Regions from separate parts of the Pantoea sp. SGAir0418 genome, predicted to be linked through region 1. Evidence: riboswitches for the same ligand, from Rfam matches in the RefSeq annotation. Region 1 holds a riboswitch; the other holds the start of a gene.
The links. Region 1 has a riboswitch for thiamine pyrophosphate ahead of C1N84_RS20175 (LuxE/PaaK family acyltransferase). Riboswitches for the same ligand answer to the same signal wherever they lie in the genome.
Positions count from the first base shown of each region.

Region 2: linked by a shared signal. The riboswitch ahead of C1N84_RS21250 (FAD-dependent oxidoreductase) and the one ahead of C1N84_RS20175 (LuxE/PaaK family acyltransferase) in region 1 are both predicted to bind thiamine pyrophosphate.

Region 1 covers NZ_CP027912.1:254,274-270,402, forward strand. The annotation lists gene C1N84_RS20170 (acyl-CoA reductase) at 1-979, opposite strand, end outside; gene C1N84_RS20175 (LuxE/PaaK family acyltransferase) at 976-2,085, opposite strand; TPP riboswitch at 2,154-2,283, opposite strand; gene ddpX (D-alanyl-D-alanine dipeptidase) at 2,358-2,948, opposite strand; gene C1N84_RS20185 (M24 family metallopeptidase) at 2,963-4,078, opposite strand; gene C1N84_RS20190 (M20 family metallopeptidase) at 4,075-5,304, opposite strand; gene C1N84_RS20195 (dipeptide ABC transporter ATP-binding protein) at 5,315-6,952, opposite strand; gene C1N84_RS20200 (ABC transporter permease) at 6,949-7,779, opposite strand; gene C1N84_RS20205 (ABC transporter permease) at 7,772-8,719, opposite strand; gene C1N84_RS20210 (ABC transporter substrate-binding protein) at 8,729-10,327, opposite strand; gene C1N84_RS20215 (M20 family metallopeptidase) at 10,349-11,629, opposite strand; gene C1N84_RS20220 (GntR family transcriptional regulator) at 11,709-12,479, shown strand; gene C1N84_RS20225 (OsmC family protein) at 12,609-13,070, shown strand; gene C1N84_RS20230 (diguanylate cyclase) at 13,071-14,147, opposite strand; gene C1N84_RS20235 (methyl-accepting chemotaxis protein) at 14,321-16,129, opposite strand, start outside.
Region 2 covers NZ_CP027912.1:455,215-471,343, forward strand. The annotation lists gene C1N84_RS21185 (ABC transporter permease) at 1-376, shown strand, start outside; gene C1N84_RS21190 (ROK family protein) at 373-1,320, shown strand; gene C1N84_RS21195 (MFS transporter) at 1,506-2,729, shown strand; gene C1N84_RS21200 (catalase family peroxidase) at 2,801-3,847, shown strand; gene C1N84_RS21205 (cytochrome b) at 3,844-4,398, shown strand; gene C1N84_RS21210 (sigma-70 family RNA polymerase sigma factor) at 4,398-4,901, shown strand; gene C1N84_RS21215 (anti-sigma factor family protein) at 4,898-5,647, shown strand; gene C1N84_RS21220 (LysR family transcriptional regulator) at 5,649-6,530, opposite strand; gene C1N84_RS21225 (pirin family protein) at 6,654-7,379, shown strand; gene C1N84_RS21230 (glycine zipper 2TM domain-containing protein) at 7,633-7,842, shown strand; gene C1N84_RS21235 (RES family NAD+ phosphorylase) at 7,961-8,668, opposite strand; gene C1N84_RS21240 (hypothetical protein) at 8,661-9,338, opposite strand; gene C1N84_RS21245 (6,7-dimethyl-8-ribityllumazine synthase) at 9,509-9,946, opposite strand; TPP riboswitch at 10,112-10,231, shown strand; gene C1N84_RS21250 (FAD-dependent oxidoreductase) at 10,358-11,302, shown strand; gene thiS (sulfur carrier protein ThiS) at 11,286-11,483, shown strand; gene C1N84_RS21260 (thiazole synthase) at 11,487-12,245, shown strand; gene C1N84_RS21265 (HesA/MoeB/ThiF family protein) at 12,256-13,224, shown strand; gene C1N84_RS21270 (ABC transporter ATP-binding protein) at 13,221-13,937, shown strand; gene C1N84_RS21275 (ABC transporter permease) at 13,921-14,655, shown strand; gene C1N84_RS21280 (ABC transporter substrate-binding protein) at 14,665-15,594, shown strand; gene C1N84_RS21285 (hypothetical protein) at 15,780-16,129, shown strand, end outside.

The sequences.
Region 1 (16,129 bases):
GCTGTGCCAGCGCGGCAAGTTCATGGGCGAGGTAAGCAGCAAACTCCTGCGGCGACACCCGGCCGCCGCGCTCAATAAACAGCGCCTGCGGCGAGTAACAGCCGGCCTGGTCATAGCGCATCACATCGTAAGCCACCTGACGCGCCAGCGCCGGACCGCGCCGCACGTCCAGCGCCGAGCGCGCCACCATGCCAAAGCTGATTTTGTGGCCATGCGGCAGAAAGCGCGTGGCTGGCGGCAGACGCCGCTGCATCGCCGTCAGCGCGGCTTCTCCGCCATAAGCCATCACTACATCTGCCTGGCGGAACCACTGCTGCTCAGTGCGTTCATCACCGCCCTGCCACCATACGACGGCGAGACAGTCGCCCAGCTGCGGATCGATCTCCGCCAGCAGCTGGGCGAACCAGCCCGCCATCAGCGGCTCAGCGCTCGCCACTTTGCCCACGCTTCCCGCCTTTACCAGCAGGCCGGCAATCAGGCTCCACAGTGGCAAACCCGGCACATTGCCGGCCCAGACCTGCAGCAACAGCTGCGGACCAAACGCGCGGGCAAAGCCGCCTTTTGGTCGCGGCTGAAAATCGTCCAGCATCTGCACGTTGCCGAAATCCTCCGCCAGAAAACGCCGCAGCTGCGGTTCACGGAAGGTTTTGAGATAGCCGGTTAAACCGAGCCGCAGCATCCCGGCGTCATAGCCGGTAACCAGCGGCAGCAACCGCTCCGCCTGCTGGCGCAACGGGTGCGAACGGTCAAGCAGGCGCGCGATGGCTTCATCAATCAACGCGGTGATGCGCGCTACGCTCAGGGTGTGCAGGTAGCGGCGCGCGTTATCGCGTACGCTGGCCGCCAGCGTGGCAATCTGCGCCTCGGACAGCACCGGCACGCACACTTCCAGCGTGCTGCCCTGCTGGCCAAAGTGCAGGCTGTGCCACGCCACCTCGCTGTGGCGGATGCCCGGCAGATGGCCGGCATACACTTTCATGCCCGCGCCTGCGCGGCAGCGAGAAACGATTCCATCGCCAGCGAGCAGCCTTTGGCATCGGCGCCCGCGACGCGGCCCAGCAGCTGAAACCCGCCGGGCACCATCACGCCGGCATCTTCGGTCAGAATGGCGGAAACAGAATTGAAATGGGCGAGATCGTGATGCACCAGTACGCCTGTCTCACCTTCCGGCACGTCTGCACCGGTCAGCGGATTGACCACGCGCGTGCGAATCCAGTGCGGTCCGGATTTCACCGGCGGGCAGATTTCATTGCCGGCATCGTAAAACTGCGTGCTGAGTTCAGTCATGCCGTACATATTGATGCAGTGCGAACGCGGCACGCCGAGCGTCTGCTGCAGCGCGCTATAAAACGCTTCCGCCGCCACTTCACGCGACTGGCCCTTAAAACCCCCGGTGTCGAGGATGCGGCTGCCCGGCGGCAGCCTGAAACGCCGCTGCTGACGCGCCAGTTCGTCCAGCAGGTGGACAAAACTGTAGCTGGCACCCAGCAGGGCATAGGGTTGGCCGCTGGCCTGCGCCTGCTCCAGCGCGGCGATCAGACGCGGCAGTTTCAGCCCCTGCGCATCCACCATCACTTCGCTGTCTGGCGTGCCACATTCTTGCATCGCCAGCGTCAAATAATGGGCCAGCGAAGAGTTGGGCAGCTCGCTGCTGTGTGGAAACAGGATCGCCATCGGCAGGCGCGGATATCCGGCCATAAAGCGCTGGCGAAAATTGATCAGCATCGAGCGATCGTAAACCGCCAGCGTTGGGTGATAGCTGTGCCCCCGGCCGGTCCCCGTGGTGCCGCTGGTCATAAAGATGTGGGGAATCTCCGCCACCGGACGGCAGCTCAGCGTCAGATCTTTAAACGCGGTAATCGGCACCGCCGGAATCTGCCGCCACTGTTTTACCGTCAGCGGCGTGCGGCCGCGCTGGCGGGCGAAACGGGCGTAAGGGAGATTGTGTTCGAATTGCCACGCGAACAGCTGCAGCGCCAGCTGGTTGAAATCCGCTTCCGTGGTTTCTTCGCGCTGCATAAACGCCAGCAGCGCGGCAATGATTGACGCTTCGGTCATGAAGGTGCCCTCTTTGGACTGCGGCATAACGGCCAGCCAGGGCCTGAGAAATGCGCAGGATTCGCAGAAAGGCGCAAAGAGGGAATGAGGGCGTGCAGTGACCCCGGTTCCACATCCCTACGCCGGTATTAGCCGGATCAGGTTCAGAGGGTCACTACGTTGCCGGCCGTGACAGCCGCGCGGGTAGAATCTCAGCCCTCTAACAGGGCACCCCTTGGAACAAGCTGCATTCTGGGGTCGGAACGGAGGGCGTGTCAAGGCGGGAAGGCGCAGAACCCCCCGCTTCAGCAACGCGATTATTAACGCGCAATATCACTCACAGGAGCGCGATCAGCCCGGCTGACGCAGGCAAAGCGATCGCTGAGCAGCGGATAGTTTTGCGCATCCGGCAGTTCAAAGTGCCACCATTCAGTGGGCATCCCGACAAAACCGCCGCCGAGCATGATGGCGTTCAGCAACAGGCGATGGCGCTGCGCCTGCTGCGGCACGTTGGGATGGAACGGGTGCGACTCAGCAGACATGTCGTCAAACCCGGTCCCCATCTCCAGAATGTTGCCCGCCTCATCCACCAGCGTCACATCGATCGCCACGCCACGGCTGTGATTCGAGCCCCGCGCCGGTGGCACTACATAATCAGCGTCGGGACAGGCATCCCACAAGTGCCACTGCGCCTGCTGCGGACGATACGCGTCCAGCACCAGCAGGCGGAACCCCGCCAGCCGGGCGATGTCACTGCTGCGGCGCAGCGCGGCGGCGGCATCCGGATGCAGCAGCGCCTGCGCGTCGCGATAAATGGCATACCCGGCGATGTTATCGGCGGTGGCGTATTTCAGATCAAACATCAGGCCCGGCAAGGTGGCAGCCAAATCGATTAATTCAACGTCCTGCACTGTACATCATCCTGTTAATTGTTAGCCGGCAGCGTAAAAGGCTGGCGCGGCAGCGTGGTGAGTCGCTCTGCGCCCTGTGCCGTGACGCGCACGGTTTCACTGAAGGCGAGGCCCTGCGCTGAAATATACATGTGAAACACCATGTTTTCCTCCAGTAACCACGGCGCCTGAGGATGAAAACAGCAGCTGAAATCGCTCGGACGCGGAGTGCGCGTATACAGACCCAGCGCATAACCGGTGATGTTGCTGTAATCCTCACGCAGCCCGGCGCTGAGCACCGCCTCACGCGCGACGGCATCCACCGTACAGGCCGCAACGCCCGGCTTCATCGCCCGTAGCTGGCGATCCTGAATGGCGATCAGCTGTTGTGCCAGCGCCGCGCGCGCCGCAGAGATTTCACCGACAATCAGCGGACGCATCAGGCGCGCGCTGTAGTGCCGCACTTTAGGGATCAGCTCAACGTGCAGTACATCGCCCGGTTGCAGATGCTGCTCATGGCCGCTGGCATGCAAAAATCCGCTGTCGCCGCTGGCGATAACAATCGGTCCGGTTTCACCGCTGTCAGCACCGAGCCGCAGAAATTGTGCCGCCGCCAGCGCGGCGACATCACGCACACGCCAGCCGCCCTGCACCTGCGCACTCAGCTGGGCCAGCGTGGCATCGGCAATGCCGGCGGCCTGGCGTAAGCTGGCGATTTCAGCCTGAAATTTGACGCTGCGCAGCCGGTCGCTGAGATCGCTGACATCACACCAGCGCACCCCAGGCAGATGGCGCGCCAGCTGCTGCCAGCTGTGTACCGTCATGCCGTAGGATGCATAATCAGCCCCCAGTCGCGCCCGCTGATAGCCGCGCCGCGTCAGGCTTTGCGCCACCGCCAGCCACGGATCGTCTTCATCACGATACGCGTCAATCGCCAGCTGCGGTGACTGCGCGCGGCACGGCGCGGCATCCAGCTGGCGCAGCACCATCCACGGTTCGTCCTGCAACGGCACCAGACAGGCGCGATAACGCGTTTCCGACACGGTATAACCGGTTAACCATGCCAGCAGTTCGCCATGATCGATCAGCATCACCTCGATGTCGGCGGCGCGCATGGCGCTGCGCAGCCGTGAGAGCGCGTCGGCGATCATGACGCCGGTTCAACCGGCTGGCAGATGTCGAGGATGGCCAGCAAATAGATGCGCACCATATCGAGAAACTCACTGATCTCGACGCGCTCGTCCGGCATGGTGTTGTACTTGCCGCCGGGCCCGCACACGATGCCCTCCATGCCCGCATGCTGATACAGGTGCGCCGCATCGGTACCGTAGAAGGCGGGCGGCGTGATCACCCCGGTGGGCTGCGGCGTGCCGCGCACGGTCTGCCAGCCGCGATTGACCGCTTTAACGATTGGCGATTCCGGCGACACCTCAAACGGCAGCATGGTGGGTTTATCGCGCAGGCCGTCATCGAACAGCTGCGCCTGCAGACCCGGATAGCGCTGGCACAGTGCATCCAGCAGGGCCTGCAGATCGGCCAGCACACCGTCCACTGTTTGCCCCGGCGCAAAGCGGGCGGAGCCTTTCAGGCGGACAAAATCCGCGACCTGCGGCGGCCGCCACTCCTGCAAATCACGCCCCAGCGCACCGTGTACGGTGCCAATATGGCCACGGTTAATTTTGCGGTGTTCTGCACTTTTCGCTCCGCTGAAAGTGATGTTATTGACCTGCGGAATCAGTTCGACCGCCGCCGCAATCGCATCAACCGCCTCCTCACGCTTTGACAGATGGCGCGTATCGCCGGTCAGTTCAATGGTGAACATCAGCGAGCCGGCATGCATGGTCAGTGCCTGTAAATCCGTGGGTTCGGCATTGATGAAATAGTCGGCGCGTACGCCCTGCTCAATCGCCGCCAGCGTACCGATGCCGCCCTGTAACTCGCCGACCACATAAGTAAGGATCACGTCGCCCCTGAGCTTCACGCCGGCATCAATCAACGTCTTTAGCGCGCAGAAATAGGCGGCATCGCCCGCTTTCATGTTAGAAACGCCGATGCCGTAAATAAACTGCTCGTCGATTTTTCCCGCCCAGGGATCGACGGTCCAGCCTTCGGTGACCGGGTTAGTATCAAGATGACCGTTGAACAGCAGGCTGTGGCCGCCTCCGCTGCCGGCCAGCCGCCCAATAGCGTTCAGCCGATCGCCGGCCACCGGCTGCAGTTCCGTCTCCAGCCCCAGCTGCGCCATCTGTTCTGCCATATATCGGGCTAATTCGCGTTCGCCCTCGGTGGCACTGTAACTTTTGTGCTGCACCATTTTTGCCAGGAAAGCGAGGCAGTATTCACGATCGATGTGATGAATTAATTCTTCAGGGTTCATGCGCTTCTCGTTATGCCACGGATTGGGTCAGATCAGGGATGTGCACGGCATCAAGCAGTGCACGGGTGTAAGGATGCTGTGCCTGCGCCCGCATATTCTCGCCGGGCAGCACTTCCACCACATCACCGCGATACATCACCGCCACGCGATGAGCGATCTGGCGGATGAGATTGAGATCGTGGGTGATGAACAGATACGCCGTGCCGTAGCGACGGCGCAGCTCCAGCAGCAGCTCGATGATGGTGGCCTGCACCGACACATCCAGCGCCGCCGTGATTTCATCGCAAATCACCAGGTCCGGCGGGTTAGCGAAGGCGCGCGCAATCGCCACGCGCTGTTTTTGCCCACCCGACAGCGCGTGCGGATAGCGGCTGGCAAATTCCGCAGGCAGCCGCACTTCCTGCAGCAGACGCGCCACCGCCTGCGCCTCGCTTTCTCCCGGTGGCAGTCCATACAGCCGCAGCGGACGCGCGATAATTTCGCCGACGGTCATGCGCGGATTGAGTGACGCATCCGGATGCTGAAAAATCATCTGCACGCGGCGGCGATACGCCGGGTCCATCTGCGCGCGGCCATATAACGTCGCGCCGCAGAAGTCGATGCTGCCACTGAACGGCACCAGGCCGGTTATCGCCTTGCCGAGTGAAGATTTACCCGAACCGGACTCGCCGACCACGCCGAGAATTTCGCCCTGATGCACCGTCAGCGAAACCGCATTGGCGGCCCGCGTCGTGTTCGCCTCCCGTTTCAGCAGCCGATCGAGCAATCCGTGCTGGCCATAATCAATCGTCAGCGCCTGCAGGCTGAGCAGCGGCTGACTGCCAGCCGCATCCGCGACCAGCCGATGCTGCGGATCCGGCACCGCGGCAATCAGTTTGCGCGTATACGCATGCGCGGGTGCGCTGAACAGCGTGCGCGTAGCGGCCTGCTCGACGATACGGCCTTGCTCCAGCACGCATACCCGGTCGGCCACTTTCGCCACCAGCGCCAGATCGTGTGAGATATACAGCGATGCGACGCCGGTCTCGACGCGCAGTCGCTCGTAGAGATCGAGGATTTGCGCCGAGCTGATGACGTCCAGCGCTGTGGTCGGCTCATCAAAAATCAGGCAGTCCGGCTGGCAGGCGAAGGCGGTAGCGATCAGGATGCGCTGCTTCTCACCGCCGGAAACCTGATGCGGATAGCGCTGCATCATGCGTGCCGGGTGCTTCAGCTCGACATCGCGCAGCAGCGATTCCCCCAGCTGCTGCGCTTCGCGCGCTGACAGCCCACGATGACGGCGCAGCACTTCGGTGACCTGTTCACCCAGCGTCAGCGTCGGGTTCAGCGACGCGCTGGGATCCTGAAAAATCATGCCAAGCTTTTTACCGCGCAGCGCCATCAGTTGGTGCGCTGGCAGCTGCAGCAGGCTTTCGCCGTTCAGCCGGATATCACCCGCCTGCTCGCGTGCGTTACTGGCCAGCCAGCGCATGATCGCCCAGCCGAGGGTGGTCTTGCCGGAGCCGGACTCTCCTACCAGCCCCAGCACTTCGCCCGGCATCACCTGCAGGGTGATATCGCGCAGTACCGGCAGCGAATGGCCGCGCGCTAACGCATAATCGAGGCTGTAATTGTCCACCGACAGCACCGGGTTGTGCGGACTCTTCATTTGTGGCTCCCTGGGTTTAACACATCACGCAGGCCATCGCCCAGCAGGTTGAAGCCAATCGCCACCAGCGCGATAGCCAGACCGGGGATCATCATCATCCACGGTGCTTTAAAGAAATAGCTGCGCGCTTCGGACACCATCAGCCCCCACTCCGGCTCGGGCGGCTGCGCGCCGAGGCCGAGAAAGCTCAGCGTGGCAAACAGCATGATGGCAAACGCCACGCGAATGGTGGCTTCCACGATGATGGGCGCGAGAATGTTCGGCAGCATTTCGCGCAGAATGATGTAGTAACCGGCTTCGCCGCGCGCGATGGCGGCGCTAATGTAGTCCTGCTGACGCGCCGCCAGCGCCACGCTGCGCGCAATGCGCACCATGCCCGGCACGAAGGCGATGGTGATGGCCAGCACGGCGTTCATGCTGCTCTGCCCCAGGGTGCTGACAATCAGCAGCGCAAACAGCAGGCTGGGAATCGCCATCACCGCATCCATGGTGCGCATCAGGAATTCATCCACTTTGCCACCAAGGTAGGCGCTGGCGGTGCCCAGCACCGAGCCAATAACCATCGCCAGCGCGGTCGCCAGCAGCGACAGCAAAATGGTGGATCGCGCGCCGACCAGCACCCGGCTGAAAATGTCACGCCCCAGCTGATCGGTGCCGAACCAGTGCTCCGCGCCGGGCGGGCGGTAACGCGTCAGGATGGAGATCGCTTCCGGATCGAACGGTGCCACGTGCGCGCCGCCCGCCACCATCAGCAGCGCCAGCAGCAGAATCAGCACACCCGCCGCACCCTGCGGCGAGCGCAGTAATCGTTTCAGTATTTCAGGCATAGGAAATCCGCTTATCGAGCATGACGTAGGCCAAATCCGCAAGGAAATTTACCACGGCATAGGTTGCCGCGAGGATCATCACGCCGGCCTGAATGGTGGGCAAATCGCGTGCCTGCACCGCGACAATCAGCTCCCGGCCAATACCGGGAATGGCAAAAATCTCCTCCACCACCACAATCCCGCCCAGCAGATAGCCGACGTCGAGCGCCACAATGGTGATGGTGGGCAACAGGCCATTGCGCAGTGCATGGCGCCACAGGATGCGCCGGCGCGACAGGCCTTTCAGCCACGCGGCGCGAACGTAGTCGGTGTGCAGCACGTCAACCATTTCCGAGCGCACCATGCGCGAAACGTGTGCCACCAGAATCAGCGCAACGGTGATCGACGGCAGAATCAGGTGCTGAATACCGCTGATAAAATTTTCGCTGAGCGGCACGTAGCCGGTGGCGGGCAGAATCTGCCAGACATCGGCAAACAGCAGCAGCACCAGCGTGGCGGTGACGAATTCCGGAAACGAGATGCCCATGTACGAGATCACGCTGACCAGCACATCGGCAGTCTTACCGCGCCGCACGGCCGCCCAGATGCCGAGCGGAATGGCGATCACCAGCATCAGTAACAGGGCGCACAGCGCCAGCAGCAGCGAGCGCGACAGCGCGGTCAGCAGCGTTGGCCCGACCGCCAGGCCATTACGCATCGACACGCCAAAGTTGCCCTGCAGCGCCTGCGTCAGCCAGTGCCAGTATTGCAGCCAGGCGGGCGCATCCAGCCCAAGCCGCGCCCGCACCGCCGCCAGCGCTTCCGGCGTGGCGTTTTGTCCCAGCAGCGTAACCGCGGCATCGGCGGGCAGCAGCTGAGTGATGCCAAACACCAGCAGCGACACCACCAGCAGCGTGTAAATCATCAGCAGCAGGCGTTTAAGCAGGTAACTTGCTGTCACGGTCGCTCCTTACAGGCTGCGCTTTGGCGCGTTAGCGGTCAGCCAGACATGATCGAGGCGGAACACCGCACCGCGCGGATGCAGATGATAGCCCGCCACGTGCTCACGACAGGCAGCCAGCAAATCAAAGAAGGTCGGGATTAACGAGGGCACCTCGTCGTGCATCAGCTGCTGCGCTTTGCCGTACAGCTGGGTGCGCAGCGTTTCGTCATTGGTTTCGCGCGCCGCCATCACCGCACCGTCGAAAGCCGCATTGTTCCAGCGCGTTTCATTCCACGCCGCTGTTGAGGTATAGAGCAGAGAAAACACCGCATCTGGCGTCGGCTGCATGTTGTAAAAGCCGACGTAGAAATTGCCCTTCTTCCACACCTGATCGAGATAGGTACTGTGCGCCATGGTCTGCACGTTGATACGGAAACCGCCCGGTTTCGCCATCTCCCGCAGGGCAATCCCCAGCTGGGTGCGGGTTGACGGTTTGTCTGAGGCGACAAGCGTTAAATCGAGCCCATTGGGATAACCGGCCTCCGCCAGCAGCGCTTTGGCTTTGCTGTAATCCAGCGCTTTTTGCGTCAGCTGCGCGTAATAGGGATAAGCGGCGTTGATCGGCGTGTCGTTACCCGGCGATCCCAGACCGTCTGCGACAAAATCCACCGATGCCTGACGATCGACGCATAACGCCAGCGCCTGGCGGACGCGCACATCATTAAACGGCTTTTGATCGCAGCCCATGTTGACGTTAAGAAACTGGCCGGACGCCACGCGCAGCGGCAGCACGCCCGCCGATTTGGCTAAGCGGGCGAACTCGCTCGACTGCGCACTCAGCATCAGATCGGTATCGCCGGCAATCAGCGCGGAGCTTTCAGCGATAGCGTCGGGATATACCACCACTTCCACGCCATCCAGATACGGCCGCGTGGCGTCGTAATAGTGTGGGTTGCGTTTCACCACGATTTTGCGTTCCGGATCGTAAGACACCAGCTGGAACGGCCCGGTCCCCAGCGAGGCGCTGCTCAGCTTGTCGTATTGCCCCTGCGCGATGTGTGCCGGGATGATTTTGGCATCCGGATAAGCCAGCATCACCGGCAGATCGGCGTAAGGCGCCTCGGTTTCAATCAGCACGGTGTTGCTGTCTTTGGCACTCACCGCTTTAATCGGGCCGATGTTGTGCAGCGCCGGTGAGGCGTTTTTCGGATCCAGCAGCGCCTGCAGGCTGGCGACCACATCCGCTGCGGTGAGCGGCGAGCCGTCGCTGAAACGTAAATCAGGCCGCAGGGTAAAAGTCCACTGGGTTAAGTCGTCGTTCGGTTGCCAGGACTGCGCCAGGTCGGCTTCCGCTTTCATCGCCTGCGTCAGGCGGGTTAAGCCGCTATACAACAGCTCTGCCACCAGATATTCCGGATTAACCCGCACCTGGTGTGGATTGAGTACGCTGACCGCCTGGTCAACGCTGATGCGCAATACGCCACCTTTACGCGGCGTGCCGCCCGGGGTCGCGCTGGCAACGGCGGCAGCCGAGGCACTGAATGACCAGGGCAGCAGCGCCGCTCCAGTCAGGGCGGTTGAACTGGCGATAAACTGTCTGCGGTTTAACCCTTTCATGGCGCACATCTTCTGTTCCTCGTTGGTTTATTAATTACCCTGGGTTGGCTGAAAATCATTGGCGAGATACGCCAGAATCGACTGCGAAAGTGCAATAACATCTGCCATCGTGGTGTATTCATCGGCGGCATGAATGCGGTTATCGGGACGGGCAAGTCCGCCCAGCAGAATTTCCTGAATGCCGGCCTGCTGTACCCAGCCCATATCCGAGCTGGTGGCGGATCCCCAGGCTTTGAATTCTGCTGGCGGGAAGCCGAAGCCCTGGCTGAGCGCCGCCTGCCAGCGCGGCCAGTGCGGCCCAGTGGGATCGGCGACCGGCGCCAGGTGGCCAATCAGCTGCAGCGTGACGTCGCTGGCGGCGCTGCCCTGCATCGCCTTATCCACGCACTGCGTCAGCTCCTGCCACACTGCGGCAAACGGCTCTTCCGGCGCATAGCGACGATTCACCAGCAGCTCAAAACGTTCCGGAATGGTGGAGCCTTTACTGCCACCGTGCGTCGCAGCCAGCGTGAGTAAAGCGGTGAGCGGCTGGCCCTGATAGTGCGGCGGCGCGGGCATCGCTGAGACCCGCTGTTCTACTTCGCCTTTCAGCTGATACAGCGCATTCATCAGCGGAAGTGCGGCCTCAATAGCGTTAATGCCCTGCAGCGGATCGCCGGAATGCGCCGAGCGACCGCTGACGATAATTTTGATATCGATACTGCCAAAACAGCCGGCCCAGATGCGCGGCACCGCGCCGCCGTTAAAGCTCAGCAGGTGGCCGTGGAATAACTGCTGCTCGGCCAGATAGCGGATGCCGGGATAGAGACCGCCCTCTTCGTCAGTACAGAGTAAAAAAACCGGGTTATAGCGCAGCCTGAGCTGATAGCGCTGCGCGGCCCGCACCGCAGCCAGCGCGGCGACGATGGTGCCTTTCATATCCGCCGCACCGCGTCCGAACAGCTTGTTGTCCGCCACGCTGAGCGCCAGCGGCGGAAAGCGCCAGCCATCGCCGGCCGGAACCGTATCGGTGTGGAAGTAGAGGTTGCAGTTCTCAGACGCGCCGGCATCCAGCGCGGCCAGCAAGTTGACCCGCTCGCCATGCGCGCTGCCATCCGGCGTCTGCCACAGCGCGTCGGGCACCGAAACGCGCTGCAGATCAAAATGCAGCGACTGCAGCATCGTGCTCAGCAGGTCGGCGAATGCTGCGTAACCCAGTCCGGGTGGGAAGCAGGTATCCACCGCCAGCATGCGTTGCAGATCGTCAAGAATCTGCGCCTGATCGTCGGCGATATGGGTCAGAGCGCGCTGTAGTGATGAATTTTCCTGCATAAACTGTTCACTTATTGTATTTCTATATAGTTTATAGATAATGCAAATGAACAGCTGGGGTCAATCGGTAATCGGAAACATGCAAAAAAACTATGACGCGCACGACGTTCCTCAATTCAGTCGCCTGAACGAAGGCGAAGGCGCTCCGCTGTACGAAGTAGTGAAGCGCCATATCAGTGAATCCATCCTGCAGGGCGAACTGCCGGCAGGCACCATTTTGCCCAGTGAAAACAGTCTGGCGGCGAAGTTCGGTGTCTCGGTCGGTACGGTGCGCAAAGCGCTGGCGGCGCTCACGACGGAAGGGATGCTTATGCGCCGGCGCAAAACCGGCACGGTGGTGACCGGCTGGGCGCCGCTGCATAACCTCAGCCATTTCTTTCACTATTTTCGTCTGCATGACAAATCGGGCGGTTTGCTGCAGTCGGAGACGCGACTGCTGGAGTATCAGCACAGTCGCGCCAGCGCCGACGAGGCCGATAAGCTGCAGATCGCAGCAGGTGACGCAGTGATTCGCCTGAAACGCCTGCGCCGGGTGAAGGGCATTGCGGCCATGCATGAAACGCTGGTGCTGCCCGCCGCGCGTCTGCCCGACTTTCCGCCGGCGGAACAGCTACCGCAGTTACTGTATCGCTACCTGTTTGAGCAGTACGATGTGCGTGTTGCAGCGGTACGCGAGCAGATCAGCGCCACGCTCGCTACAGAAGAAGATGCCGCCCTGCTGGAACTTGCTCTGCCGCACGCGGTGATGGTGATCGATGAGGTTTCATTTGATCAAAGCGCCACGCCGGTGATTCTTGCGCATCACCGTTTCAGCACTGAACACTTCATGTATGTCAATGAGATACGCTGATTACACAGACGTTTTACTATAAGGTGTTTCAGATGCGCATCGACGCGCACCTGATTAATTTGCACCAAAACGCCGCGAACGTTGTGAATAACAACCGCTGAGATGACCTCACTGAACAGGACATTTCCCATGGCAGCACGGCAGCACCATTACCAGATTCACCTTCGCTGGAGCGGCAATCGCGGCGATGGCACAGCGTCTTATACCGCTTACGATCGTGACAGCGAATTACAGGCACCCGGTAAACCGCCCATTTTGCTGAGTGCCGATCCGGCATTTCGTGGGGATAAAACGCGCTGGAATCCTGAGGAATTGCTGCTGGCGTCTGCGGCGGCCTGCCATAAGCTGTGGTATTTACACCTGTGCGCCGATGCCGGCATTGTGGTGGAGGAGTATGAAGATGCTGCCGAAGGGAACATGGTCGAGGGGGCGCGTGGACGCTTTACCGATATCACGCTGAAGCCGCGCATCAAACTGCGCGACCCAGCGGATGCCGATCGCGCGCGGGCATTGCATCATCAGGCACACGAAGCCTGCTTCATCGCCAACTCGCTGAATTTTCCAGTAAACTGCGATCCTGAATTTTTCTGATTATGATGCGCGGGCCAGCGGCGTTTGCCACAGCCGCACGCCGTTGCGCCCGGCGCGCTTCACTTCATACAGCGCTTCATCCGCATGGCGCAGCCAGTCGCTTATCGATTCGGCGCTGACCGCAGGCGCAATACCGATACTGACCGAGCAGCGGAACTCTGCCGAGGCCGGTAAGCGCAGCTGGGCAATCTTCTCTTTTAGCCTTTCGGCCAGTTCCACCACCGATTCATCGCTGGCCTGATGCACGATGACGCCCAGCTCATCGCCGCCAAAGCGCGCCGGAATGTCCTGCAGCCCGACATAGTTGCGCAGCAGCGCCGAGATCTCGGCCAGCAGAAAATCGCCCGCCTCATGGCCCCAGCTATCATTGACCACTTTGAAGTGATCGACATCCAGCAACAGCAGATAGCCGCTGCTATCGCCGCGCCGCGTGCTGAGAAACTCACTCTCCAGCCGCCGCTCAAACAGGCGCCGGTTAGGGATTTTCAGGCCGGGATCCATCAGCGCGATGCGCTCCAGTTCACGGTTGCGGGTGCGTAAATGCCAGGTGAGATTGTAGGAAGCCACGCTGAGTACCAGCATGTAACAGGTGGCCAGCGGCAGCGTCAGCCAGACGGTTTGCGTGCTGAACGCCAGATGTACGCTGGTGCCATCCAGCAGCCACACCATAATAAACCCGCACAAAAATGCCTGTATGGCGGCAATCAGCTGCGCGCCGCCGCCAGCGGCATAGCGATCCGATGCCAGCACCGCCATGATGACAAAAGAGGGCATCGGGCTTAACGCCATCAGCGCTACCCAGATTCCGCCGAAAGCGGCATCCAGCGTCAGATTCTGGCGTTCGGTACCGGTTGAGTCTTCGGCACGAAGCGCACGCTGATACGCCAGCCATGGCCAGCAAAAAGCGTTCACAAACAGCAGCGCGCTGAATGCCAGTCCGCGCTGCATTTCCAGTAGCACTGAGAGAATCGGAAAGAAACAGAGGATCGTGCCGAGCTGACGCATGATGAACATACGACGAACGAAGCGTTTTGACCGGCGCTTCAAATGGTTTTCATCAGGCGAGTAGTAATTCATTCACGGGAAAATTCAGGTCGACAAAAATGGCAGTGTATCGGGAAAAAGTCGCCCTGCGGCGACTTTTTTTAAGAATTTTCGCCTTGCACATTGGCGACACGCAAATAAGAAGCGCTTTGCCGCCAATAGCAGCAGCGGCCAGCGGGTAAAGTTCGCTGCCGCTGCGCGTGTTGTTAGCTTACAGCTCCCTGCAAACGAAACTGGCTGACCAGCCGCTGCAGCATGAATGCCTGCTCTTCCAGCGCCTGTGCGGAATGGGATGACGCGCTGACCAGTGACGCATTTTGCTGGGTGGTACCGTCCAGCTCACCTACCGCGCGCGCGATTTGCTCAATGCCGCGGCTCTGCTCATCAGAAGCAGCCGAGATCTCCGCCATGATTTCATTTACGCGTGCGATGCTACTGACAATCTGCTCCATCGTTTCACCCGCGCGCGCCACCTGCTGATGGCCGTTGCTGATTCGTCCCACCGATTCGCCAATCAGTCGTTCAATATCTTTCGCCGCTCCGGCACTGCGCTGGGCCAGATTACGCACTTCGCTGGCGACCACGGCAAAGCCTCGCCCCTGCTCGCCGGCGCGGGCGGCTTCAACCGCCGCGTTGAGCGCCAGGATGTTGGTCTGGAAGGCGATGCTGTTGATCACCGCAGTAATCTCGGCAATTTTCTTAGAACTATCAGAAATCTCGCCCATGGTGCTGACGACATTGTGCACCGCAATACCGCCCTGACTGGCGTTATGCGTCGCTTCCGCCGCGATCTGGCTGGCGAGACGTGCATTGCTGGCATTATTTTTCACCGTGGCGGTGAGCTGCTCCATGCTGGCGGCGGTCTCCACCACCGCAGCCGATTGCTGGGCGGTACGCGACGACAACTCCAGATTGCCCTGGTGTATGGTGCTGGCTGCCTGCGACACATTGCTGACGCTGTGCAGCACCTCGCCAATTATGCCGCGCAGCCGCGCATTCATGCGTCCCATGGCAGAGGTGAGCTGGCCGAGCTCGTCCTGGCGATTAGTGACAAACTGCGAGCTGAGGTCGCCGCTGGCAATGCGTTCCGCCAGCGCGAGGTTGTGGAACACCGGGCGCGTAATCTGCCGGATAATGGTCCAGGCCACCAGCACGCCCAGCACTATCGCCAGGCTGCCAATCAGCAGCGAGAGCGCCGCTGAACCGTTAGCCAGTTCGTCGTTACGCGCCTTAACCAGGGCGATGATCTGTTTGATCGCCGCGCTGCTGTTATCGCCCGCCACTTTGACGGTGTTTTCCGCGCCGCGCAGCTGGCCGTAAACCGCTGCCGCCTGCAGGCTCAGATCTTTGAAACGTTCGGTATCCTGCCATAGCGCGTTAAATCCGCCCTGCTGCTCCGCTGGCAGCTGAGTCAGTAGTGTGTTCATGTCCTGCCCGGCGCGCTGAAAATCATGTTCCAGTTTATTGCGCAGTGCCTCGCTGACGTTGAAGCGCAGCGCCCAGGCCTCTTCGCGCACATTACTGATGGCAAACAGCAGCTGATATATCTGGTTGGTGAGTTCGGGTGTGCTGACCGGTGTGCGGATGAGCCCGGTGTAACGTGCGGTCATGTCCTGCTGGCTCAGCGCATCCAGCTGGCTGCGCAGCTCGTTGAGCTGTTGGGTTGCCTGGGTCATGGCGGTGATGCTGTGCTGGAAACGGGCAAGATGGCTGGCGACATCGTTGAGCAACCCTCTGGCGTCCGCCGTCCACGGCAACTGCTGGGCCTGCTGCGTCAGCTGCTGAGCGTGCGTGACGTAATCCGTCATGGTGCCGCCCGCTGTATCGTCGCCGTAGAGGTATTTCAGGCGATTAATTTTGGCCTGAAACACGTCAATATTGATGTCATAAATCAGATTGGTTTTCTGGTAGATGTCATGGATCTGATTGAACCGCTGCACGCTCAGCGCGGTGGCCAGCGCCACCAGCAGCAGGACGATGCCGAAGCCCGCCGCCAGCTTGCGCGTAATGCGCAC
Region 2 (16,129 bases), 200 kb from region 1:
GGTGTATGCACGTCTGAGTCGCAACCTGACGCTGGGACTGAAAAACATGGAGTATATCGAAGCGGCGCATATGCTTGGCGTGCGATACCCGCGCATTATCACGCACTATATTCTGCGCAACGCCATTGGCCCGCTGATTGTGCAGTCGACGCTAACGGCTGGTGCGGTGGTGCTTTCTGCCGCCAGTCTGTCGTTTCTCGGGCTCGGCGTGCAGCCGCCGATGCCGGAGTGGGGCACCATGATGAGCGATGGCCGCAACTTTCTCGGGCTAAATATTTACGTCTCCCTATTTCCCGGACTGGCGATTTTGATTACCGTGCTCGGTTTTAATGTGCTGGGCGACGGCCTGCGCGATGTAATGGATAAACGTTTATGACTCATCCGCACTCAACCGTGATCTGCCTCGATTTGGGCGGCTCCTTTATTAAGCTTGGCATGATGGATGCACAGGATCGGCTAACGCTGCTCGATCAGCAAAAAATCCCGGCGACGGACTGGCAGGCATTTTGCGCCAGAGTCAGCGAGATGATCGCCGGGCAGCATAACCATTTCAGCAGCCAGGCGGCTGTCGCCATCTCTACGGCGGGCATTGTGGCACCGCAAACCGGCGAAATGTTTGCCAGCAACATCCCGGCTTTTCACCGGCGTAATCTGGCGCGGGAACTGGGTGAGGTGCTGCAGCGGCCAGTGATCGCACACAATGACGCCGACTGCTTTGCCCTGGCCGAGGCGCTGGCCGGCAGCGGCAAAGGGCACAAAGTGGTGTTTGGCGCGATTCTCGGTTCCGGCGTGGGCGGTGGTCTGGTGGCGGACGGCCGCATTATCACCGGACAAAACGGCCTGACCGGCGAATGGGGCCACGGGCCGATTACCCTCACGGAAGTGACGCTGGCGCATCGTCGCGTGCGCGTGCCGCGCCAGGCGTGCCCGTGCGGCCAGACAGGGTGTCTGGACACCTACGGCGGCGCGCGCGGACTGGAAACGCTGCATCAGGTGCTGCACGCTGAAAGCGCCAGCAGCGTGGAAATCATTGCCCGCTGGCAGCAGGCAGAAGCGCGGGCGCAGCAGACGATAGAAGCCTGGCTGCAACTGGTGAGTGAGCCGCTCGCCTACACCATTAACATTACCGGCGCGTCGCGGGTGGCGGTAGGCGGCGGACTGGCTTCGGTCACCCCGCTGATTGCTGCGCTTAATGATGCGGTGCAGCGCTGTGTGTTGCGCAGCACAGCGCATGCGCTGGTGGTGCCGGGCGAGTTTGCCCACCAGGGCGGCATGGTGGGCGCGGCGCTGCTGGCGCGGCAGGCGCTCAGCGCGTCCTGAGCTTTTGCCCTTTCGCCCGTTGCAGGCGCTTTTCGGTTACCGTGTTGCGCTCAAGACTTCGTTGAACCCGATTCAACCTTAAATGCGCTAAGCTTGACGCGCTAAAACCCGCAGCAAAGAGGCTGTTGAACAGACACTGTCGCCAGCCTCTTTGCTGTTTTTTCACCTGCGGTACGGAAAAAAACATGTCATCAGTACAACCTCAACTCTCTCAGCTCCCGGACGAGGCCTCGCTGCCGCGTCACAGCGTGCCAAAAGCGCTGTTCGCGCTGGGCACCGGCGGATTTGCCATCGGCACCGGTGAATTTGTCATCATGGGCCTGCTGCCCGATGCGGCGAAAGGCCTGAACGTCACGATTCCTGAGGCCGGCCATCTCATCAGCATTTATGCCCTCGGCGTAGTGATTGGCGCGCCGCTGCTGGCTATTCTCGGAGCGCGGGCTTCACGGCGTAATTTCCTGATGACGCTGATGGGCCTGTTTGCGCTGGGTAATCTGCTGAGCGCTGTCGTGCCGGGCTACCCTGCGATGCTGGTAGCCCGCTTTCTGGCGGGCTTTCCGCACGGCACCTTCTTTGGCGTTGCGGCGCTGGTGGCGGCAGGACTGGTGGAGCGCGCGCGACGCGCGCAGGCGGTGTCGATGGTGCTGCTGGGATTAACCATCGCCAACCTGATTGGCGTACCTGCCGTTACCGCCATCGGCCAGTGGTTTGGCTGGCGTGATGCGTTTGCCATCGTCGGCGGACTGGCGCTGCTGACGCTGTTACTGGTGTGGCTTTGGGTGCCCAATGTGGCCGGTGACAAGCAGGCCAGTCCACTGCGCGAGCTCTCGGCGCTGACGCGCAAGCAGGTTTTGCTGACGCTGGCGATTGGCGCGATTGGCAGCGGCGGCATGTTCTCGGTATTCAGTTACGTTAAACCCACCATGATGGAACTGGCCCACCTGCCGGAGAATCTGGTACCGGCGATACTGGCGCTGTTTGGTCTTGGCATGATTATCGGCAACCTTGTCGGGGGACGTCTGGCCGATCGCGGGCTGGAGAAAACCATCCGCATTGTGCTGGTGTGGTCGCTGCTGGTATTGAGCGCGTTTGTCTTTGCCGCGCATTATGCGCTGGCGGGCGCGCTTAACGTGATGCTGGTCGGTACCATGGTGGCGCTGGGAAGCGTGCTACAAATCCGCCTGATGGACGTGGCCGGTGATGCACAAACCCTGGCGGCCGCGCTTAATCACTCGGCGTTCAACATTGCCAACGCGCTGGGGGCGTGGCTCGGCGGCATCACCATTTCCGCCGGGCTGGGCTGGCAGTCCACCGGCTGGGTTGGGGCCATTCTGTCCGTGCTGGGGCTGCTGATTCATGCCGTTGCGGTGCGCGATGCGCGCCGTAATCCGGCGCTGGTCATAAAATAATTTTTACCGCGCGGGAATAAACGCCGCGCTGGTTCGTCTTATGCCCACGTTTCCTTACTGAGTTGGCTAAGATGAACTTTAAACCTACGGTCAGACATCTGCCGTTGTTACTGCTGGTGGTCATTATTCCCGGATTACTGCTGGTGCTGTTTCTTGCTGCAGGCGGTTGGCTGACGCCGCAGCGCCTCAGTGCGCAAAGTCTGGTGCAGTCGCTGCAGCAAAACAGCGGTGTGCATCCGGGATACCGGCGCAATCATGCCAAGGGCGTGTGCGTTACCGGCGATTTTACCTCCAGCGGCAACGCGGCGTTTCTGTCACGCGCCAGCGTTTTCCAGCCGGGTACGGTGCCGGTGATTGGCCGCTTTGCCATTGCCGGCGGTAATCCGCACGCGCCGGATTATGGCGTGCCGGTGCGCAGCCTGGCGCTGGAATTTCAGCTGGCGCACGGCGAGCAGTGGCGTACCGGCATGAACGCGCTGCCGTTTTTCCCGGTCAGTACGCCGCAGGCTTTTTACGATCAGCAGCAGGCCAGCCGACCGCTGCCGCAGACCGGCAAGCCTGATGCGCAAAAGCTGATGGCGTTTACCGTTGCCCATCCCGAAGTTAAACCGTTCTTTGCCTGGGTAAAAACCCACATACTGGCCGCCAGCTGGGCACAGGAGCAGTACAACAGCCTGAATGCCTTCCGCTTTACCAATGCGCAGGGGGAAACGCGCTTTGTGCGCTGGAGTCTGGTGCCGCGTACGCCATGGCAGCCGATTAGCGCCGCTCAGCAGCAGCCGGATTATCTGCAGAGCGACCTGCACGACCGCCTGGCGACCGCACCGCTGAAGTGGGATCTGGTGATCAGCGTGGCTCACCCCGGCGATGCGGTGAACGATGCCAGCAAGGTGTGGCCAGCCGATCGGCAGCAGGTTGTCGCCGGTACGCTGACGCTGCGCGACAGCAGCCCGCAACAGGGCGGCAGCTGCAATGACATCAATTACGATCCGCTGATTCTGCCGCAGGGCATCAGCGGCTCGGACGATCCGCTGCTCAACGCGCGCTCTGCCGCTTACGCAAAATCTTTCAATCTGCGCACGGCTGAACAGGCGCACCAGCAGGAGAAAAAATCATGAGTCACCAGACAACCCTGTTTCATCCGCTGCTGCGCATCGTACACTGGTTGATGGCGCTGGCCGTGCTGACCATGCTATTTATCGGTGTGGCGATGGTGGCGGATATCTCGGCTGCCCATTCACTGCTGCTGGCGATACACAAACCACTCGGCGTGGCGATCGCGTTGCTGGTGGTCGTGCGTATCGGGCTGCGGCGTTACTATGGTGTGCCCGCCATGCCCGCGTCGGTGCCGGGCTGGCAGCAAACGGTGGCTCATTTGACCCATCTGGCGCTCTATTTACTGATGCTGGCGCAACCGCTGGTAGGCTGGGCGATGCTGTCGGCAGGCGGGTTTCCGGTGACGATTGGCGAAGGTCTGGTGCTGCCGCCGCTGCTGCCGGTTAGCGTGGAAAGTTATGCCGTGCTGCGCCCGTTACACTCGCTGCTGGCGTTTAGTCTGTTCGCGCTGATCCTGGCCCATCTGGCCGCCGCGCTGCTGCATGGTCTGATTTTACGGGATGGCGTGCTGAGTAGCATGACCGGCCTGCGCCGGGTGCGAGAGCAAAAATAATGTCTGCATTGAGCGATGACGAAATCCGCGCATTACTGCCGCATTTGCAGCGTTTTGCGCTGGGGCTGACGCGTGAGCGCATGGCCGCTGAGGATCTGGTACAAAACACGCTGGTCAAAGCACTGGACGCGGCGCGCGATGACACGCGCAGTCTGCGTGCCTGGCTGTTTTCCATTCTCTGGCATCAGTTCATTGATGGCGAACGCCGCCGCAAGCGCTGGCAGGCGATTATGACGCTGTTCAGCCGCGCCGAGCCCTTTGCCGAGTCGGCTGAGCATCATGCCATCGCCGATGAGATGCTGGCGCTGTTCGCCCGTCTGCCGGCTGACAGTCGCGCATTGCTGCTCCTGGTTAACGTTGAAGGCATGCGTTATCAGGAAGCGGCTGACACGCTGGACATTCCGCTGGGCACCGTGATGTCACGGTTGTCGCGGGCGCGAAAACAGTTGCAGCACATGACCGAAGGCCTGCCGGCCCCGGTGACGTTGAGGAGATTAAAATGAATATCCCGCCCAATGAGAACCAGCTGCACGCCTGGCTGGATGGTGAACTGGATAGCGCCAGCCATCAGGCCGTCAGCGACTGGCTGGCGCAGCATCCTGACGTCGCCGCCCAGGTTGAGGGCTGGCGTCAGGACAAGCTGCGCTTGCAACAAAGCCTGCAACGCAACATGGCGCGAAACGCCTTTACGCCACTGCAGCCAGCACAGCTGCGCCAGCGGCGTGCGCGACAGCGTTATCAGCGGCTGGCGCTGGCCTGCTCGCTGGTGCTGGCGTTGGGGATCGGCAGTCTGTCCGGCTGGCAGATGACTGAACGCTTACAGAATCATCCGTTACCGATGGAGGATGCGGTACAGGCTTACCGGTTATTCGGCGATGGCGCGCAGCAGGCGACGATGGACATAAGCACCCATCAGACGACACAGCTGGCCAGCTGGCTGGGCCGCTATTTTATCAACGGTACGCTGCCGCCCAATCTGGAGCGCTTTGGCTATCAGCTCATCGGCGCGCGCCTGATGGCGAATGAGCATGGCGCCTCGGCGCTGGTGCTGTATCAGACCGCCAGCGGCACGCGCGTTGGCTGGTACATCCGCCCGCAGACCGTGCGGCTGGAAAAGGGGTCGCGCCAGGCGGACAACCTGGTGGCGCAATACTGGAGCGATCGCCACTATAACTATGCGCTGGTGAGCCCGATGAGCGGCGAAGCCGCACCGGCGCTGCGTGCTGCGATAGGCAGCGAAGTGGGCTGATTCATTTGCCTGCCAGCTTGGCCTGCAGGAACGTCATAAATACCCGATTGATCTCGCTGCGCTGGCGATGCTGCGGATAAAGCGCATTCAGGTGCAGCGAGGCCGGATGCCAGTCATCCAGCACCGTTACCAGCTCACCACGCGCCAGCGCCGGAGCCACGATAAACTCCGGCAGCAGGATCAGCCCCAACCCGGCGACGGCCGCATCACGCAGCATTTCTCCGTTATTGCTGACCATCGGTCCCTGGACCGCCAGCACTTTACGCGTGTCGCCCTGAAACAGCTCCCAGCCGGTCTGGCTTTCACGCCCATAGCGCAGACAGAGATGGTGCAGCAGATCCTCCGGCTCACGCGGTGCGCCGGCGCCCTGCAGGTAGGCCGGGCTGGCGCAGATCACGCGGCGGAATTCCCCCAGCCGTTTGGCGATCAGGCTGGAGTCCGGCAGCGTGCCAATGCGGATCGCCATATCAAAACCTTCACCCACCATATCCACATGCCGATCGGCCAGTTCCACCTGGAACTGGATACCGGGATGCTGGCTCAGGAATTCGGCGATATAAGGGGAAAGATGGCTGATGCCGAACGACATCGGCACGCTGAGACGAAAACTGCCGCGCAGCACCTGACGACGACCAGACACCGCCAGTTCGGCTTCCTGCACATCATCCAGAATGCGCTGCGCATGCTGGGCAAACAGCTGGCCGTTGTCGGTAACGGAAAGTTTGCGCGTATTGCGATTCAGCAAACGCGCCCCGAGCGACTCTTCCAGCGCGGCGATGCGCCGGCTGACGTACTGCTTGGAGAGCATCAGCTGTTCAGCCGCAGCGGTAAAGTTGCCCGCTTTGATTACGGCGACGTAAATCCGGAGATCTTCAATCTGCATATTGTCCACTTATCTGTGACAGTCATTGTCATCCAGGCGCATTGTTGGGCAAATCAGTTTACGTATACTGGTCAGCAACGGGAAGGGCCTTCGCCCTCCAGCTAAAAATTTAAGGAGCAGACCATGATTGAACAACGACTGTCCGAACAACGTGGCTTAGGCGATCACGGCTGGCTGCATTCACGCCATACTTTTTCGTTTGCCAGCTACTGGGACCCACAACAGACCGGTTTCTCCGATCTGCTGGTGATTAACGATGATCAGGTAGCACCGGGTCGCGGTTTCGGTGCGCATCCGCACAACAACATGGAGATTATTTCCTACGTGCTGGAAGGCGCGCTGGAGCATAAAGATTCCATGGGTACCGGTTCGGTTATCGTGCCCGGTGACGTGCAGCTGATGAGCGCCGGCAGCGGCGTGACGCACAGCGAGTTTAACCATTCGAAACAGGATAATGTGCACTTCCTGCAGATCTGGATTGTGCCGGCAGAACGCGGTACCGAGCCAGGTTACCAGCAGGTGTCAGTGGCAGAAGCCGACAAACGCGGTCAGCTGCGCCTGATTGTTTCGCCACAAGGCGACAACGGCTCGCTGCGCGTACGTCAGGATATGCGTATTTACGCGGGACTGTTTGACGGTGCCGAGCAGCAGACGCTGGAACTGGCTAACGATCGCTATGCTTATATTCACGTGGCGCGCGGCAGCATTGAAGTGAATGGCGTAAGCTTTAAAGCCGGCGACGGCGCGCGCGTACGCAATGAGACGGCGCTGCAGTTCGCTAACGGTAACAATGCTGAAGTGCTGGTGTTTGATTTACGACCAGTAGAAGTTAATCATCCGCAGCGTTAATTCATTGCGCGGTAAGTCATCGAGGCATGGCGTGAACCTTCACGCCATGCCTTTTTATTTGGCTTAAGGTACGAATAATAACCAGCACCTGGCAGGTCCGGCATAAAATAGGAATTTTTACCTTCCACAAAAATGCAAAGCCCCTTAAATTTGCCTCCAGGATAAGCACGCTACGCCAGGTATTTGGCGGCTAAACAACAAACAAAGTTAACACTATTACATTCCATTAGAATTAATGGTAATGAGGATTTTGATGGTTTTAAAACGCAGCTTTAATATCGCAGTGGTATTGGTTCTAGCCTTTTCTGTAACGGCTTGTGGCATGTCTCATCGTGGCCGCAACACCGCCATTGGCGCTGGTGTAGGTGCTGTAGGCGGCGCCGTTCTGACCGGCGGCAGCACCTTCGGTACCCTCGGCGGCGCGGCTATCGGTGGCCTGATTGGTCACGAAGTCAGCCGTTAATTTCACCGTTACTCAGGATTTCGCCAGCAGGAATGCTGGCGAAATTTTAAACCATTTCATTTTTAAATTCTTATTCGTCCACTCTTCTTTTTTATCCATCGCCTGATAGCATCGTGGTTTATTTTGCTGCAATGATAAACACACCTAATCGCGATGCGAGATGTAAAACCTCGCCATAAGTATCGGAATCATCAATCAGGCTTAATGATTTATTAAGTGGCGTCAGCATGCCAGGTGAAATTCGATCGCCAAATAACATCACTGCCCGCGCTGAATCATCCTGACGGGATATCCATGAAAGGCCCTGCGCTGATTCGCTCTGATGATGCAGAGCGGCTGCCCAGCGTCGGGTGAGGGGATAGTGATGTTTTTCTGTGTCGATAAGCTGCTTACGCGTGATACCTAACTTGCGCAATGCGATGCTGCTCAGGTCGATCAGCAGCATATCTTCATTAACTTTAAGACAGGAGTGAAGTTGATAATGTAATTTTTTCTTATCCAGTGTCTTAAGACCGGGTGCGAAAGGCACGTCATGAAATACTGTTTCCATTAATGCGCAGTCTCTGGTCGAACCGCCGTAAAGGGTCGGTATTGGCTGCCCATGTCTGGTTTTTATTGGACTGAAGCGGGCATTCCCTTTCACTCCAGGATTAAACTGGTTGGCGGCATAATGCGACAGATGGACCCGGTGCAGAATGCTTCCTGCTGAAAGCGTAATAAATGACAGCTGAAGTAAAGCGCCTGGCAATGGCGCACCTTCTTCGGCAGTAATAACAGGCAAAGTTGATAAATCATCAGGTTGCGCCGCAGTGCTGCGCTTATCCATGCGTTATTCCTTCCATTTCATCCAGAGCGGCGTCGATGACGCGTTGCGCTTCGGTTAGCAGTAGATCTTGTGGTCGTTTGCCCGCAAGGAAACTGTTATTAGACAGAAACCACAACGCAATAGCCCAACTGTCTTTGCGTCCGGCAAAAATCCTGAGTATTTGAGCCAGTGGTTTAACCGGGCGAAAGTGCGTGTCGCGATCCAGGCCATAATCGGGGAAATAATCTATCCCATTGTGATTGATGGCAAATATCTGGCCGCTTTTTTTCCATTTATTCGGCTGAGCGCTCGGATTTGTGGAACTCAACCCTGCCAGTTGCGCCACTTCTGCGGCGCTGAGCCAGTTTCCGCTCTCCAGCACGGCATTGCGCGCCTCTAGTAACATCGCCGCTTCTTTGAGTAAATGAGGCGAAGCTGGCACGCGCGGTAACATCGCACTGGCAAGTTGCTCCAGCGATTCCTGCCGCTGCCGCTGCTGAAAAATTGCAAACATGGATGAAGCGATTGCGGAAAGATTTTCTGACAGGTTGCGCAGCGTCAGCGCATCGCCTGGGTGGTCGAAAGTAATGGCAACAACGTGACTGGCATGTGATTTTGACAGCCGACCCTGAATCTCCTGCGGGGTACCTGTCAGTGCAGAAACTCCGGTGTGATCTTTATCGCTAACCATCAGTTAACTCCCGCAAGGTTATTTAGGTTATCTTATTTTAATGATATCCCGAATAACTTGCAATGGCATCAATGGTGCTGCTTTAAGTAAGCAAGAGGCGAGAGGTAAGAGGGAGCACACTATAGGAAACGGATTGTTAAAAGTGGGAAAAGCTAACAATCCGTTTGAGGTTAATCGATCTGTAGCTGATGAATCATCAGAGCGGCGCGTGCGGCTTCTTTGCCTTTTTTAATAAAATGTTCGGTATAAAACGCTTCAATCGCATCGACCGGCTGAAAATTGTGCGGAGTGAGTGATACCGAAAACACCGGAACATTGGTGGCGAGCTGCACATTCATCAGGCCATCGACGACGGCCTGAGCGACAAAGTCATGGCGATAGATGCCACCGTCGACCACCAGCGCGGCGCAGACAATCGCATCAAATTTGCCGGTTTCGGCCAGGCGTTTGGCCAGCAGCGGCATTTCAAACGCGCCGGGTACGTCATAGCTTTTTAATGTATTCTCGACGCCTTGTTCTGCCAGTTCCTGCTCAAATCCCACCAGCGCGTTGTTCACGATCGCCTGATGCCATCCTGCTTTAATAAAAGCCACACGAAACTTATTCATAATGCTTCCATGATTAGCTGAAAAATTTATAAGTGAATAATAAAAAAGTCTTTTTTATCATCTGCCCGCTATCCGTCTGGTATACCATATGTTGCAATTTTGATCCACAACGCGGGCAGCGCGGTTAACGTGCTGCTTGACGCCAGCCAGCGCCTGCAATACAAATAGACGCGTCGGGGGAGTCTCGCCAGAGAGACTGAGAGGCTAATAGCGCACTGCGCGGCTTAGCGACCCTTTGAACCTGACCCAGTTGATACTGGCGTAGGAAGACTGACGGCTCATGTGCAAAGCCGTCTGGCGCAAAGGCGAGCCCGATCGCTGGCGTCGATTCCCTTCACCTGTATCTGCGGGTCTCAGTTATCACTGAGAGGCCGATGTGAATTTCCCAGATTATTTACCGGAACGTTGTTCATGAGCCGCTGGAGCGTGCTCGGTAGCGGCGTGTCCGGGCTTTGTGTTGCCACGCTGCTGGCTGAGCGCGGAGAAACCGTCGAGGTCATTGACGATGAAGCGCGTCAGCCTGCCTCGTGGTTTGCTGGTGGCATGCTGGCGCCGTGGTGTGAAGCTGAAAGCGCGCCAGCCGACGTAATTACCCTCGGCCAGCATGCTGCGGCATGGTGGCAAACGCGCGTCAGTAGCGTGGTGCAGCAGGGCACGTTAGTGCTGGCACCGCCGCGTGATAACCCGGAGTTAAACCGCTTCGCGCGCATGACGACGGCGCATCAATGGGTTGATCCTGCGTCGCTTGAACCGGCGCTGGAAAACCGGTTTGCGCGCGGACTGTTTTTCCCGCGCGAGGCACATCTCGATCCGCGCCGCGCGCTGTCTGAGCTGCGTGACAAACTGCTGCAGCGTGGCGTCCGCTTTGATGCGCGCCAGCCCTCGGGCCGGATCATTGACTGTCGCGGTATCCATGCCAGAGCGCAACTCTCCGGCCTGCGCGCGGTGCGCGGGGAAATGCTGATCCTGCAGAGTCATGAGGTGTCATTTTCCCGGCCGATTCGTCTGCTCCATCCGCGTTTTCCCTGTTATCTGGTGCCGCGTCGCGACGGCCACTTCATGCTCGGCGCCACCATGATCGAAAGCGACGATGCCAGCGCTATCAGCGCGCGCGCCATAATGGAACTGCTCAGCGCGGCCTACACCCTGCACCCGGCGCTGGCGGAAGCGCGCGTCATCGAAAGCGGCAGCGGTCTGCGTCCGGCATGGCCGGCTAATCTGCCGGAAATCCACTATCACAACGGTATTTTTTATCTTAACGGCATGTATCGTCACGGTTTTCTGCTGGCACCAATGATGGCAGAACAGCTGATGCAGCGCCTGTCCGGGGAGGTTAGCCATGAATATTCAGCTTAACGGCCGCACCATCAGCACTGAGGCCACCAGCCTCAGCGAATTGCTGATCGAACAGCAAATCGATGCGGTCTGTGTTGCCACCGCCTGCAATGGCGATTTTGTGCCGAAAAGTCAGTATGCCAGCCTGCAGTTGCAGGAAGGCTGGCAGCTGGAAGTCCTGTCACCGATGCAGGGAGGCTGAGCGATGTTTTACGATTTTACACCGCAGTCACGCTTGCTGCTCGGCACCGCAGGCTACCCTTCACCGGCGATTTTGCAGCAGGCGATCGCCGCATCCGGCAGTGAAATTATCACTGTCAGCCTGCGCCGCGAAGGCACGGCGGGCGCGGCTTTTCGCGAGCTGCTGACGGGCCTGAATGTGCGCGTGCTGCCCAATACCGCTGGCTGCCACACGGTCAAAGAGGCCGTCACCACCGCGCACATGGCGCGCGAGTTGTTTAACACGCCGTGGATCAAGCTGGAAGTGATTGGTCATGCCGACACGCTGCAGCCCGATCCGTTCGCGCTGGTCGAAGCGGCACGCATTCTGTGCGCCGACGGCTTCCAGGTGTTTCCCTACACCACGGAGGATCTGATTGTCGGTGAAAAACTGCTGGCCGCCGGCTGTGAACTGCTGATGCCGTGGGGCGCGCCCATCGGCTCCGGCCAGGGACTGCGAAATATTGACGGGCTGCGGGCGATGCGAGCCTGGTTCAGCGATATTCCACTGATCATTGATGCCGGCATCGGCGCACCGTCACAGGCAGCGCAGGCTATGGAGATGGGCTTCGATGCCATCCTGCTCAATACCGCCGTGGCGAAAGCGGGCGATCCGGTGGCGATGGCGCGCGCGTTCAGCCAGGCGATCGCCGCCGGGCAGGGCGCGCGCGATGCCGGGCTGATGGAGAAGCGTGATATGGCCGTGGCCTCAACGCCGATCTTCGGCCTCGCTAACCTGAACTAAGGAGCGCGCAATGGAACGCTACCAACGCCAGATGATGCTGCCGGAAATTGGCGTCGTCGGGCAGCAGAAACTGGCTCGCGCCCGCGTGCTGGTAGCCGGTGCCGGTGGGCTGGCCGCCACGCTGCTGCCTCAGCTGACGGGCGCGGGCGTCGGTCAGCTGTGTCTGTACGATGATGATCAGGTCGCGCTGCATAACCTGCATCGCCAGACGCTGTTCACCCTGCAGGATGTGGGTCGCAGCAAAGCTGTGGCGGCGCAGCAGGCTTTGCAGCAGCGCAATCCTGAGGTGCAAATCGAAGCGGTGCCCGAGGCGCTGAGCGCCAGCAATATCGCGCAGGCGCTGACGGGGTGCGATCTGGTGATTGATGCCGCCGATAACTTCGCGGTGACTTACCAACTGTCTGATGCCTGTTTCCAGGCAGGCATACCGCTGATCAGCGCCTCGGTGCTGGGTCGTCAGGGCTATGCTGGCGGTTTTTGCGGCGGCGCGCCGAGCTATCGTGCGCTGTTTCCGCAGCTTCCTGCCTCCGCGGCTAACTGCAATACCGCTGGCGTGATGGGGCCAGCCGTGGCGGCGCTGGGGGCGATGCAGGCGCAGATGGCGCTCAGCGTACTGCTCGGGCTGCAACCCTCACCGCTCGGCTGCATGGTCAACTGTGACTTCGTCAGCTGGCACTTTCGTTCGTTCCGCTTTGATGCGGCACAGGAACCGGCCCAGCCCGGCGTGCCGTTTATTGATGCTCACCTGTTACAACCCGGAGACTGCATTGTGGAGCTGCGCAGCTGCGAAGAGGCGCCTGCCAGCGTGGCCGATCGGGTTGAGCGCGTATTGCCGCACGAACTGGACGCCTGGCAGCCACCGGCGGATCGCCGCATCGTACTGGTCTGCGCCAGCGGCATCCGGGCGGCGCAGGCGGCCAGCGCGCTGGCGCAGCGCGGCTTTAATCAGCTGGCGATTCTGGCGGCGCGCCGGCCATGACGCAGGACATCCGCTTTGACCAGGTGAGCTTTGCCTGGGGCGAAAAACAGCTATGCGATCGGCTCAATCTGCAACTGCGCGGCGGCAAAACCACGGTGCTGCTGGGCTGCAGCGGCATTGGTAAAAGCACGCTGCTGCGTCTGGTGGCCGGCTTAGTGCAGCCGCAGCAGGGCAGCCTGAGCGGTATTGCGCAGCACGTGGCATGGATGGGGCAGCAGGATCTGCTCTATCCGTGGCTGACGGTGCTGGAAAACGTGATGCTGACGGCGCGTCTGAGCGGTGCGAAGCCGGACCGCGTGCGGGCGCATCACTTGCTGGCACAGGTGGGACTGGAAGACGAGGCGCAAGCCGCGCCCTCACAGCTCTCGGGTGGCATGCGGCAGCGGGTGGCGCTGGCGCGCACGCTGTATGCGCAGCGCGAGCTGGTGCTGATGGATGAGCCATTCGCCACGCTGGATGTGATGACCAAACACCAGTTGCAAACGCTGACCGCGACGCTGCTGCGTGGCAAAACGGTGCTGCTGGTGACCCACGATCCGCTGGAAGCCTGCCGTATGGCCGATGACATTCTGCTGTTGCACGGCCAGCCGCTGCAGGTGACGCACTGGCCTGTGCCGGCAGGTACGGTGCCGCGCGCGCTCAATGATGCCGGACTGCTGCAGGCGCAGGCCGAACTCTTTTCCCGACTGAATTCCTATGAAAAAGCTGAGTAGTGGTATCTACCTGATCGCGGTGGTGCTGGGCGTGTGGCTGCTGGCGCGCCACAACGGCGTACCGGCATTTCTGCTGCCGGCACCGCAGGCGGTGCTGGAGGCTCTGTGGCAAAAGCGGCAGCTGCTCGCGCATCACGCAATGTATACGCTGGCGGAAATTGTGCTGGCGCTGCTGCTGGGCGTCGGCGGCGGCGTGGTGCTGGCGGTACTGATGGCCTCCAGCCCGCTACTGCGTCGGGTGCTGTTTCCGCTGGTGACAGCCAGCCAGACCATCCCGGTATTTGCGCTGGCCCCGCTGCTGGTGCTGTGGCTGGGTTTTGGCATCGCGTCAAAAGTGGTGGTGGCGGCGCTGATTTTGTTTTTCCCGCTGTGCCTGTCGCTGTTCGACGGTTTATGCCGTACGCCTGCCGGCTGGCTGGAGCTGGCGCAAACGCTGTATCCCTCGCGCTGGCGAATTTTCTGGCGCGTACGCTGGCCGGCTGCGCTGCCGCAGTTTTTCGCCGGCCTGCAGATGGCGGTGGTGCTGGCACCGATTGGGGTGGTGATCGGCGAGTGGGTCGGTGCCAGTGAAGGGTTAGGCTACCTGATGATGCAATCCAACGCGCGGCTGGAAACGGCCACCAGTTTTGCCGCACTGCTGCTGTTAATGAGCCTGGCGCTGCTGCTCTCAGCGGCCGTGGCGCTGGTGCGTAAAAAATTTCTCTGGCAATCATACTAAGGAACTTGAGTGAATAGACTTCTTCGTGCCATCGCTTCGTTACTGCTGCTGGCCACCATCAACGCGCAGGCAGCCGAAAAGGTGCGGCTGCTGCTCGACTGGTTCATTAACCCTAACCACGCGGCGATCTTTGCCGCTCAGTACAGCGGGGCGTTTAAACAGCAGGGGCTGGATGTCGAGATGATCGCACCGGCGGATTCCGCGTCGGTACCGCTGTTGCTGGCGGCAGGCAAGGCGGATCTGGCGATTAGCTATCAGCCACAGCTCTATACGCTGGTGGACAAGCAGGTGCCGGTAATCCGGGTTGGCACGCTTATTAACCAGCCGCTGAACACCCTGACAGCCGTATCGGGCGATATCCACAGTATTAAAGATTTCGCCGGTAAATCGATTGGCTATGCGATTCCCGGCGCGGAAGATGTGGCTATCCGCAACATGCTGAAATCGCAGGGCGTCGACGTTAACAGCGTGAAGCTGGTAAATCTGAATATGGACGCCGTCTCCGCGCTGCTGACGCATAAAATTGACGGCGCGCTGACCATCTTCCGTAACTACGAGCTGCTGGATTTGCAGGACAAAGGCGCAAAGCCGGTGTCGTTTAAACCGGAAGATTACGGCGTGCCGGCCTACGATGAGTTGATCATTCTGGCCAACAGCAACACAGCGGCAAACGATCCTCGCATCCCGGCATTTCTGCGTGGGCTGGATGCGGGCATCGCCTGGCTGCGCGCTCATCCGCAACAAGCGTGGCAGGCGTTCATTAAGCGTTATCCTGAACTGGATACGCCACTCAATCATCAGGCCTGGCAGGCGACGCTGCCTTATTTTGCAACGCACAGTGCGGAATTCAATCAGGCGCGTTATCAGGCATTTGGTGAATATATGAAAGCCAACGGGCTGATCACCACCGTGGCGCCGCTGGCGCGCTATTCACTGTAATTCGTCCGCTTGCGCCGTTTTCCCTGGCCGGGAGAACGGCGCGCGTTGACATTGCGTGCGGCCGGGGGACAAACGGAGACCCGCATCCCCGGTTTTCGGAAAATACTGGATTTCTGTGACTGTTATCACTGCGCGGGTAACGCTAAAATAAATACTTCTCATTTAGCAGAAGGTTTTTCGTCACGATGTTTTCGCGTTTCACACTGGCCACGTTAACGGCCACACTCCTGCTCACCGGCTGCGCGCGTCATGCTGCCAGCGACAGCAGCGCTGATGCTGCCGCCGCAGAAGCCCCGGCTACTGCTTCCGCTCCGGTCGAAAACAACGACAGCGCTTCGCCGTTTGCCAGCGGACCGACCGTCATCAATGTCTCCCATCTGGTGACGCGCACCGACGATGGCTCATCCGTGTACGTGACGGTGGATGGGCAGGAAGCCGGACTGCTGCAAAAGGGCGAGAGTAAAGAGCTCCGCGTTCCGGCCGGTAAACACCAGATTGGCGGCTACGTGCAAACACTGTTTGGTTTTGGCAAAGT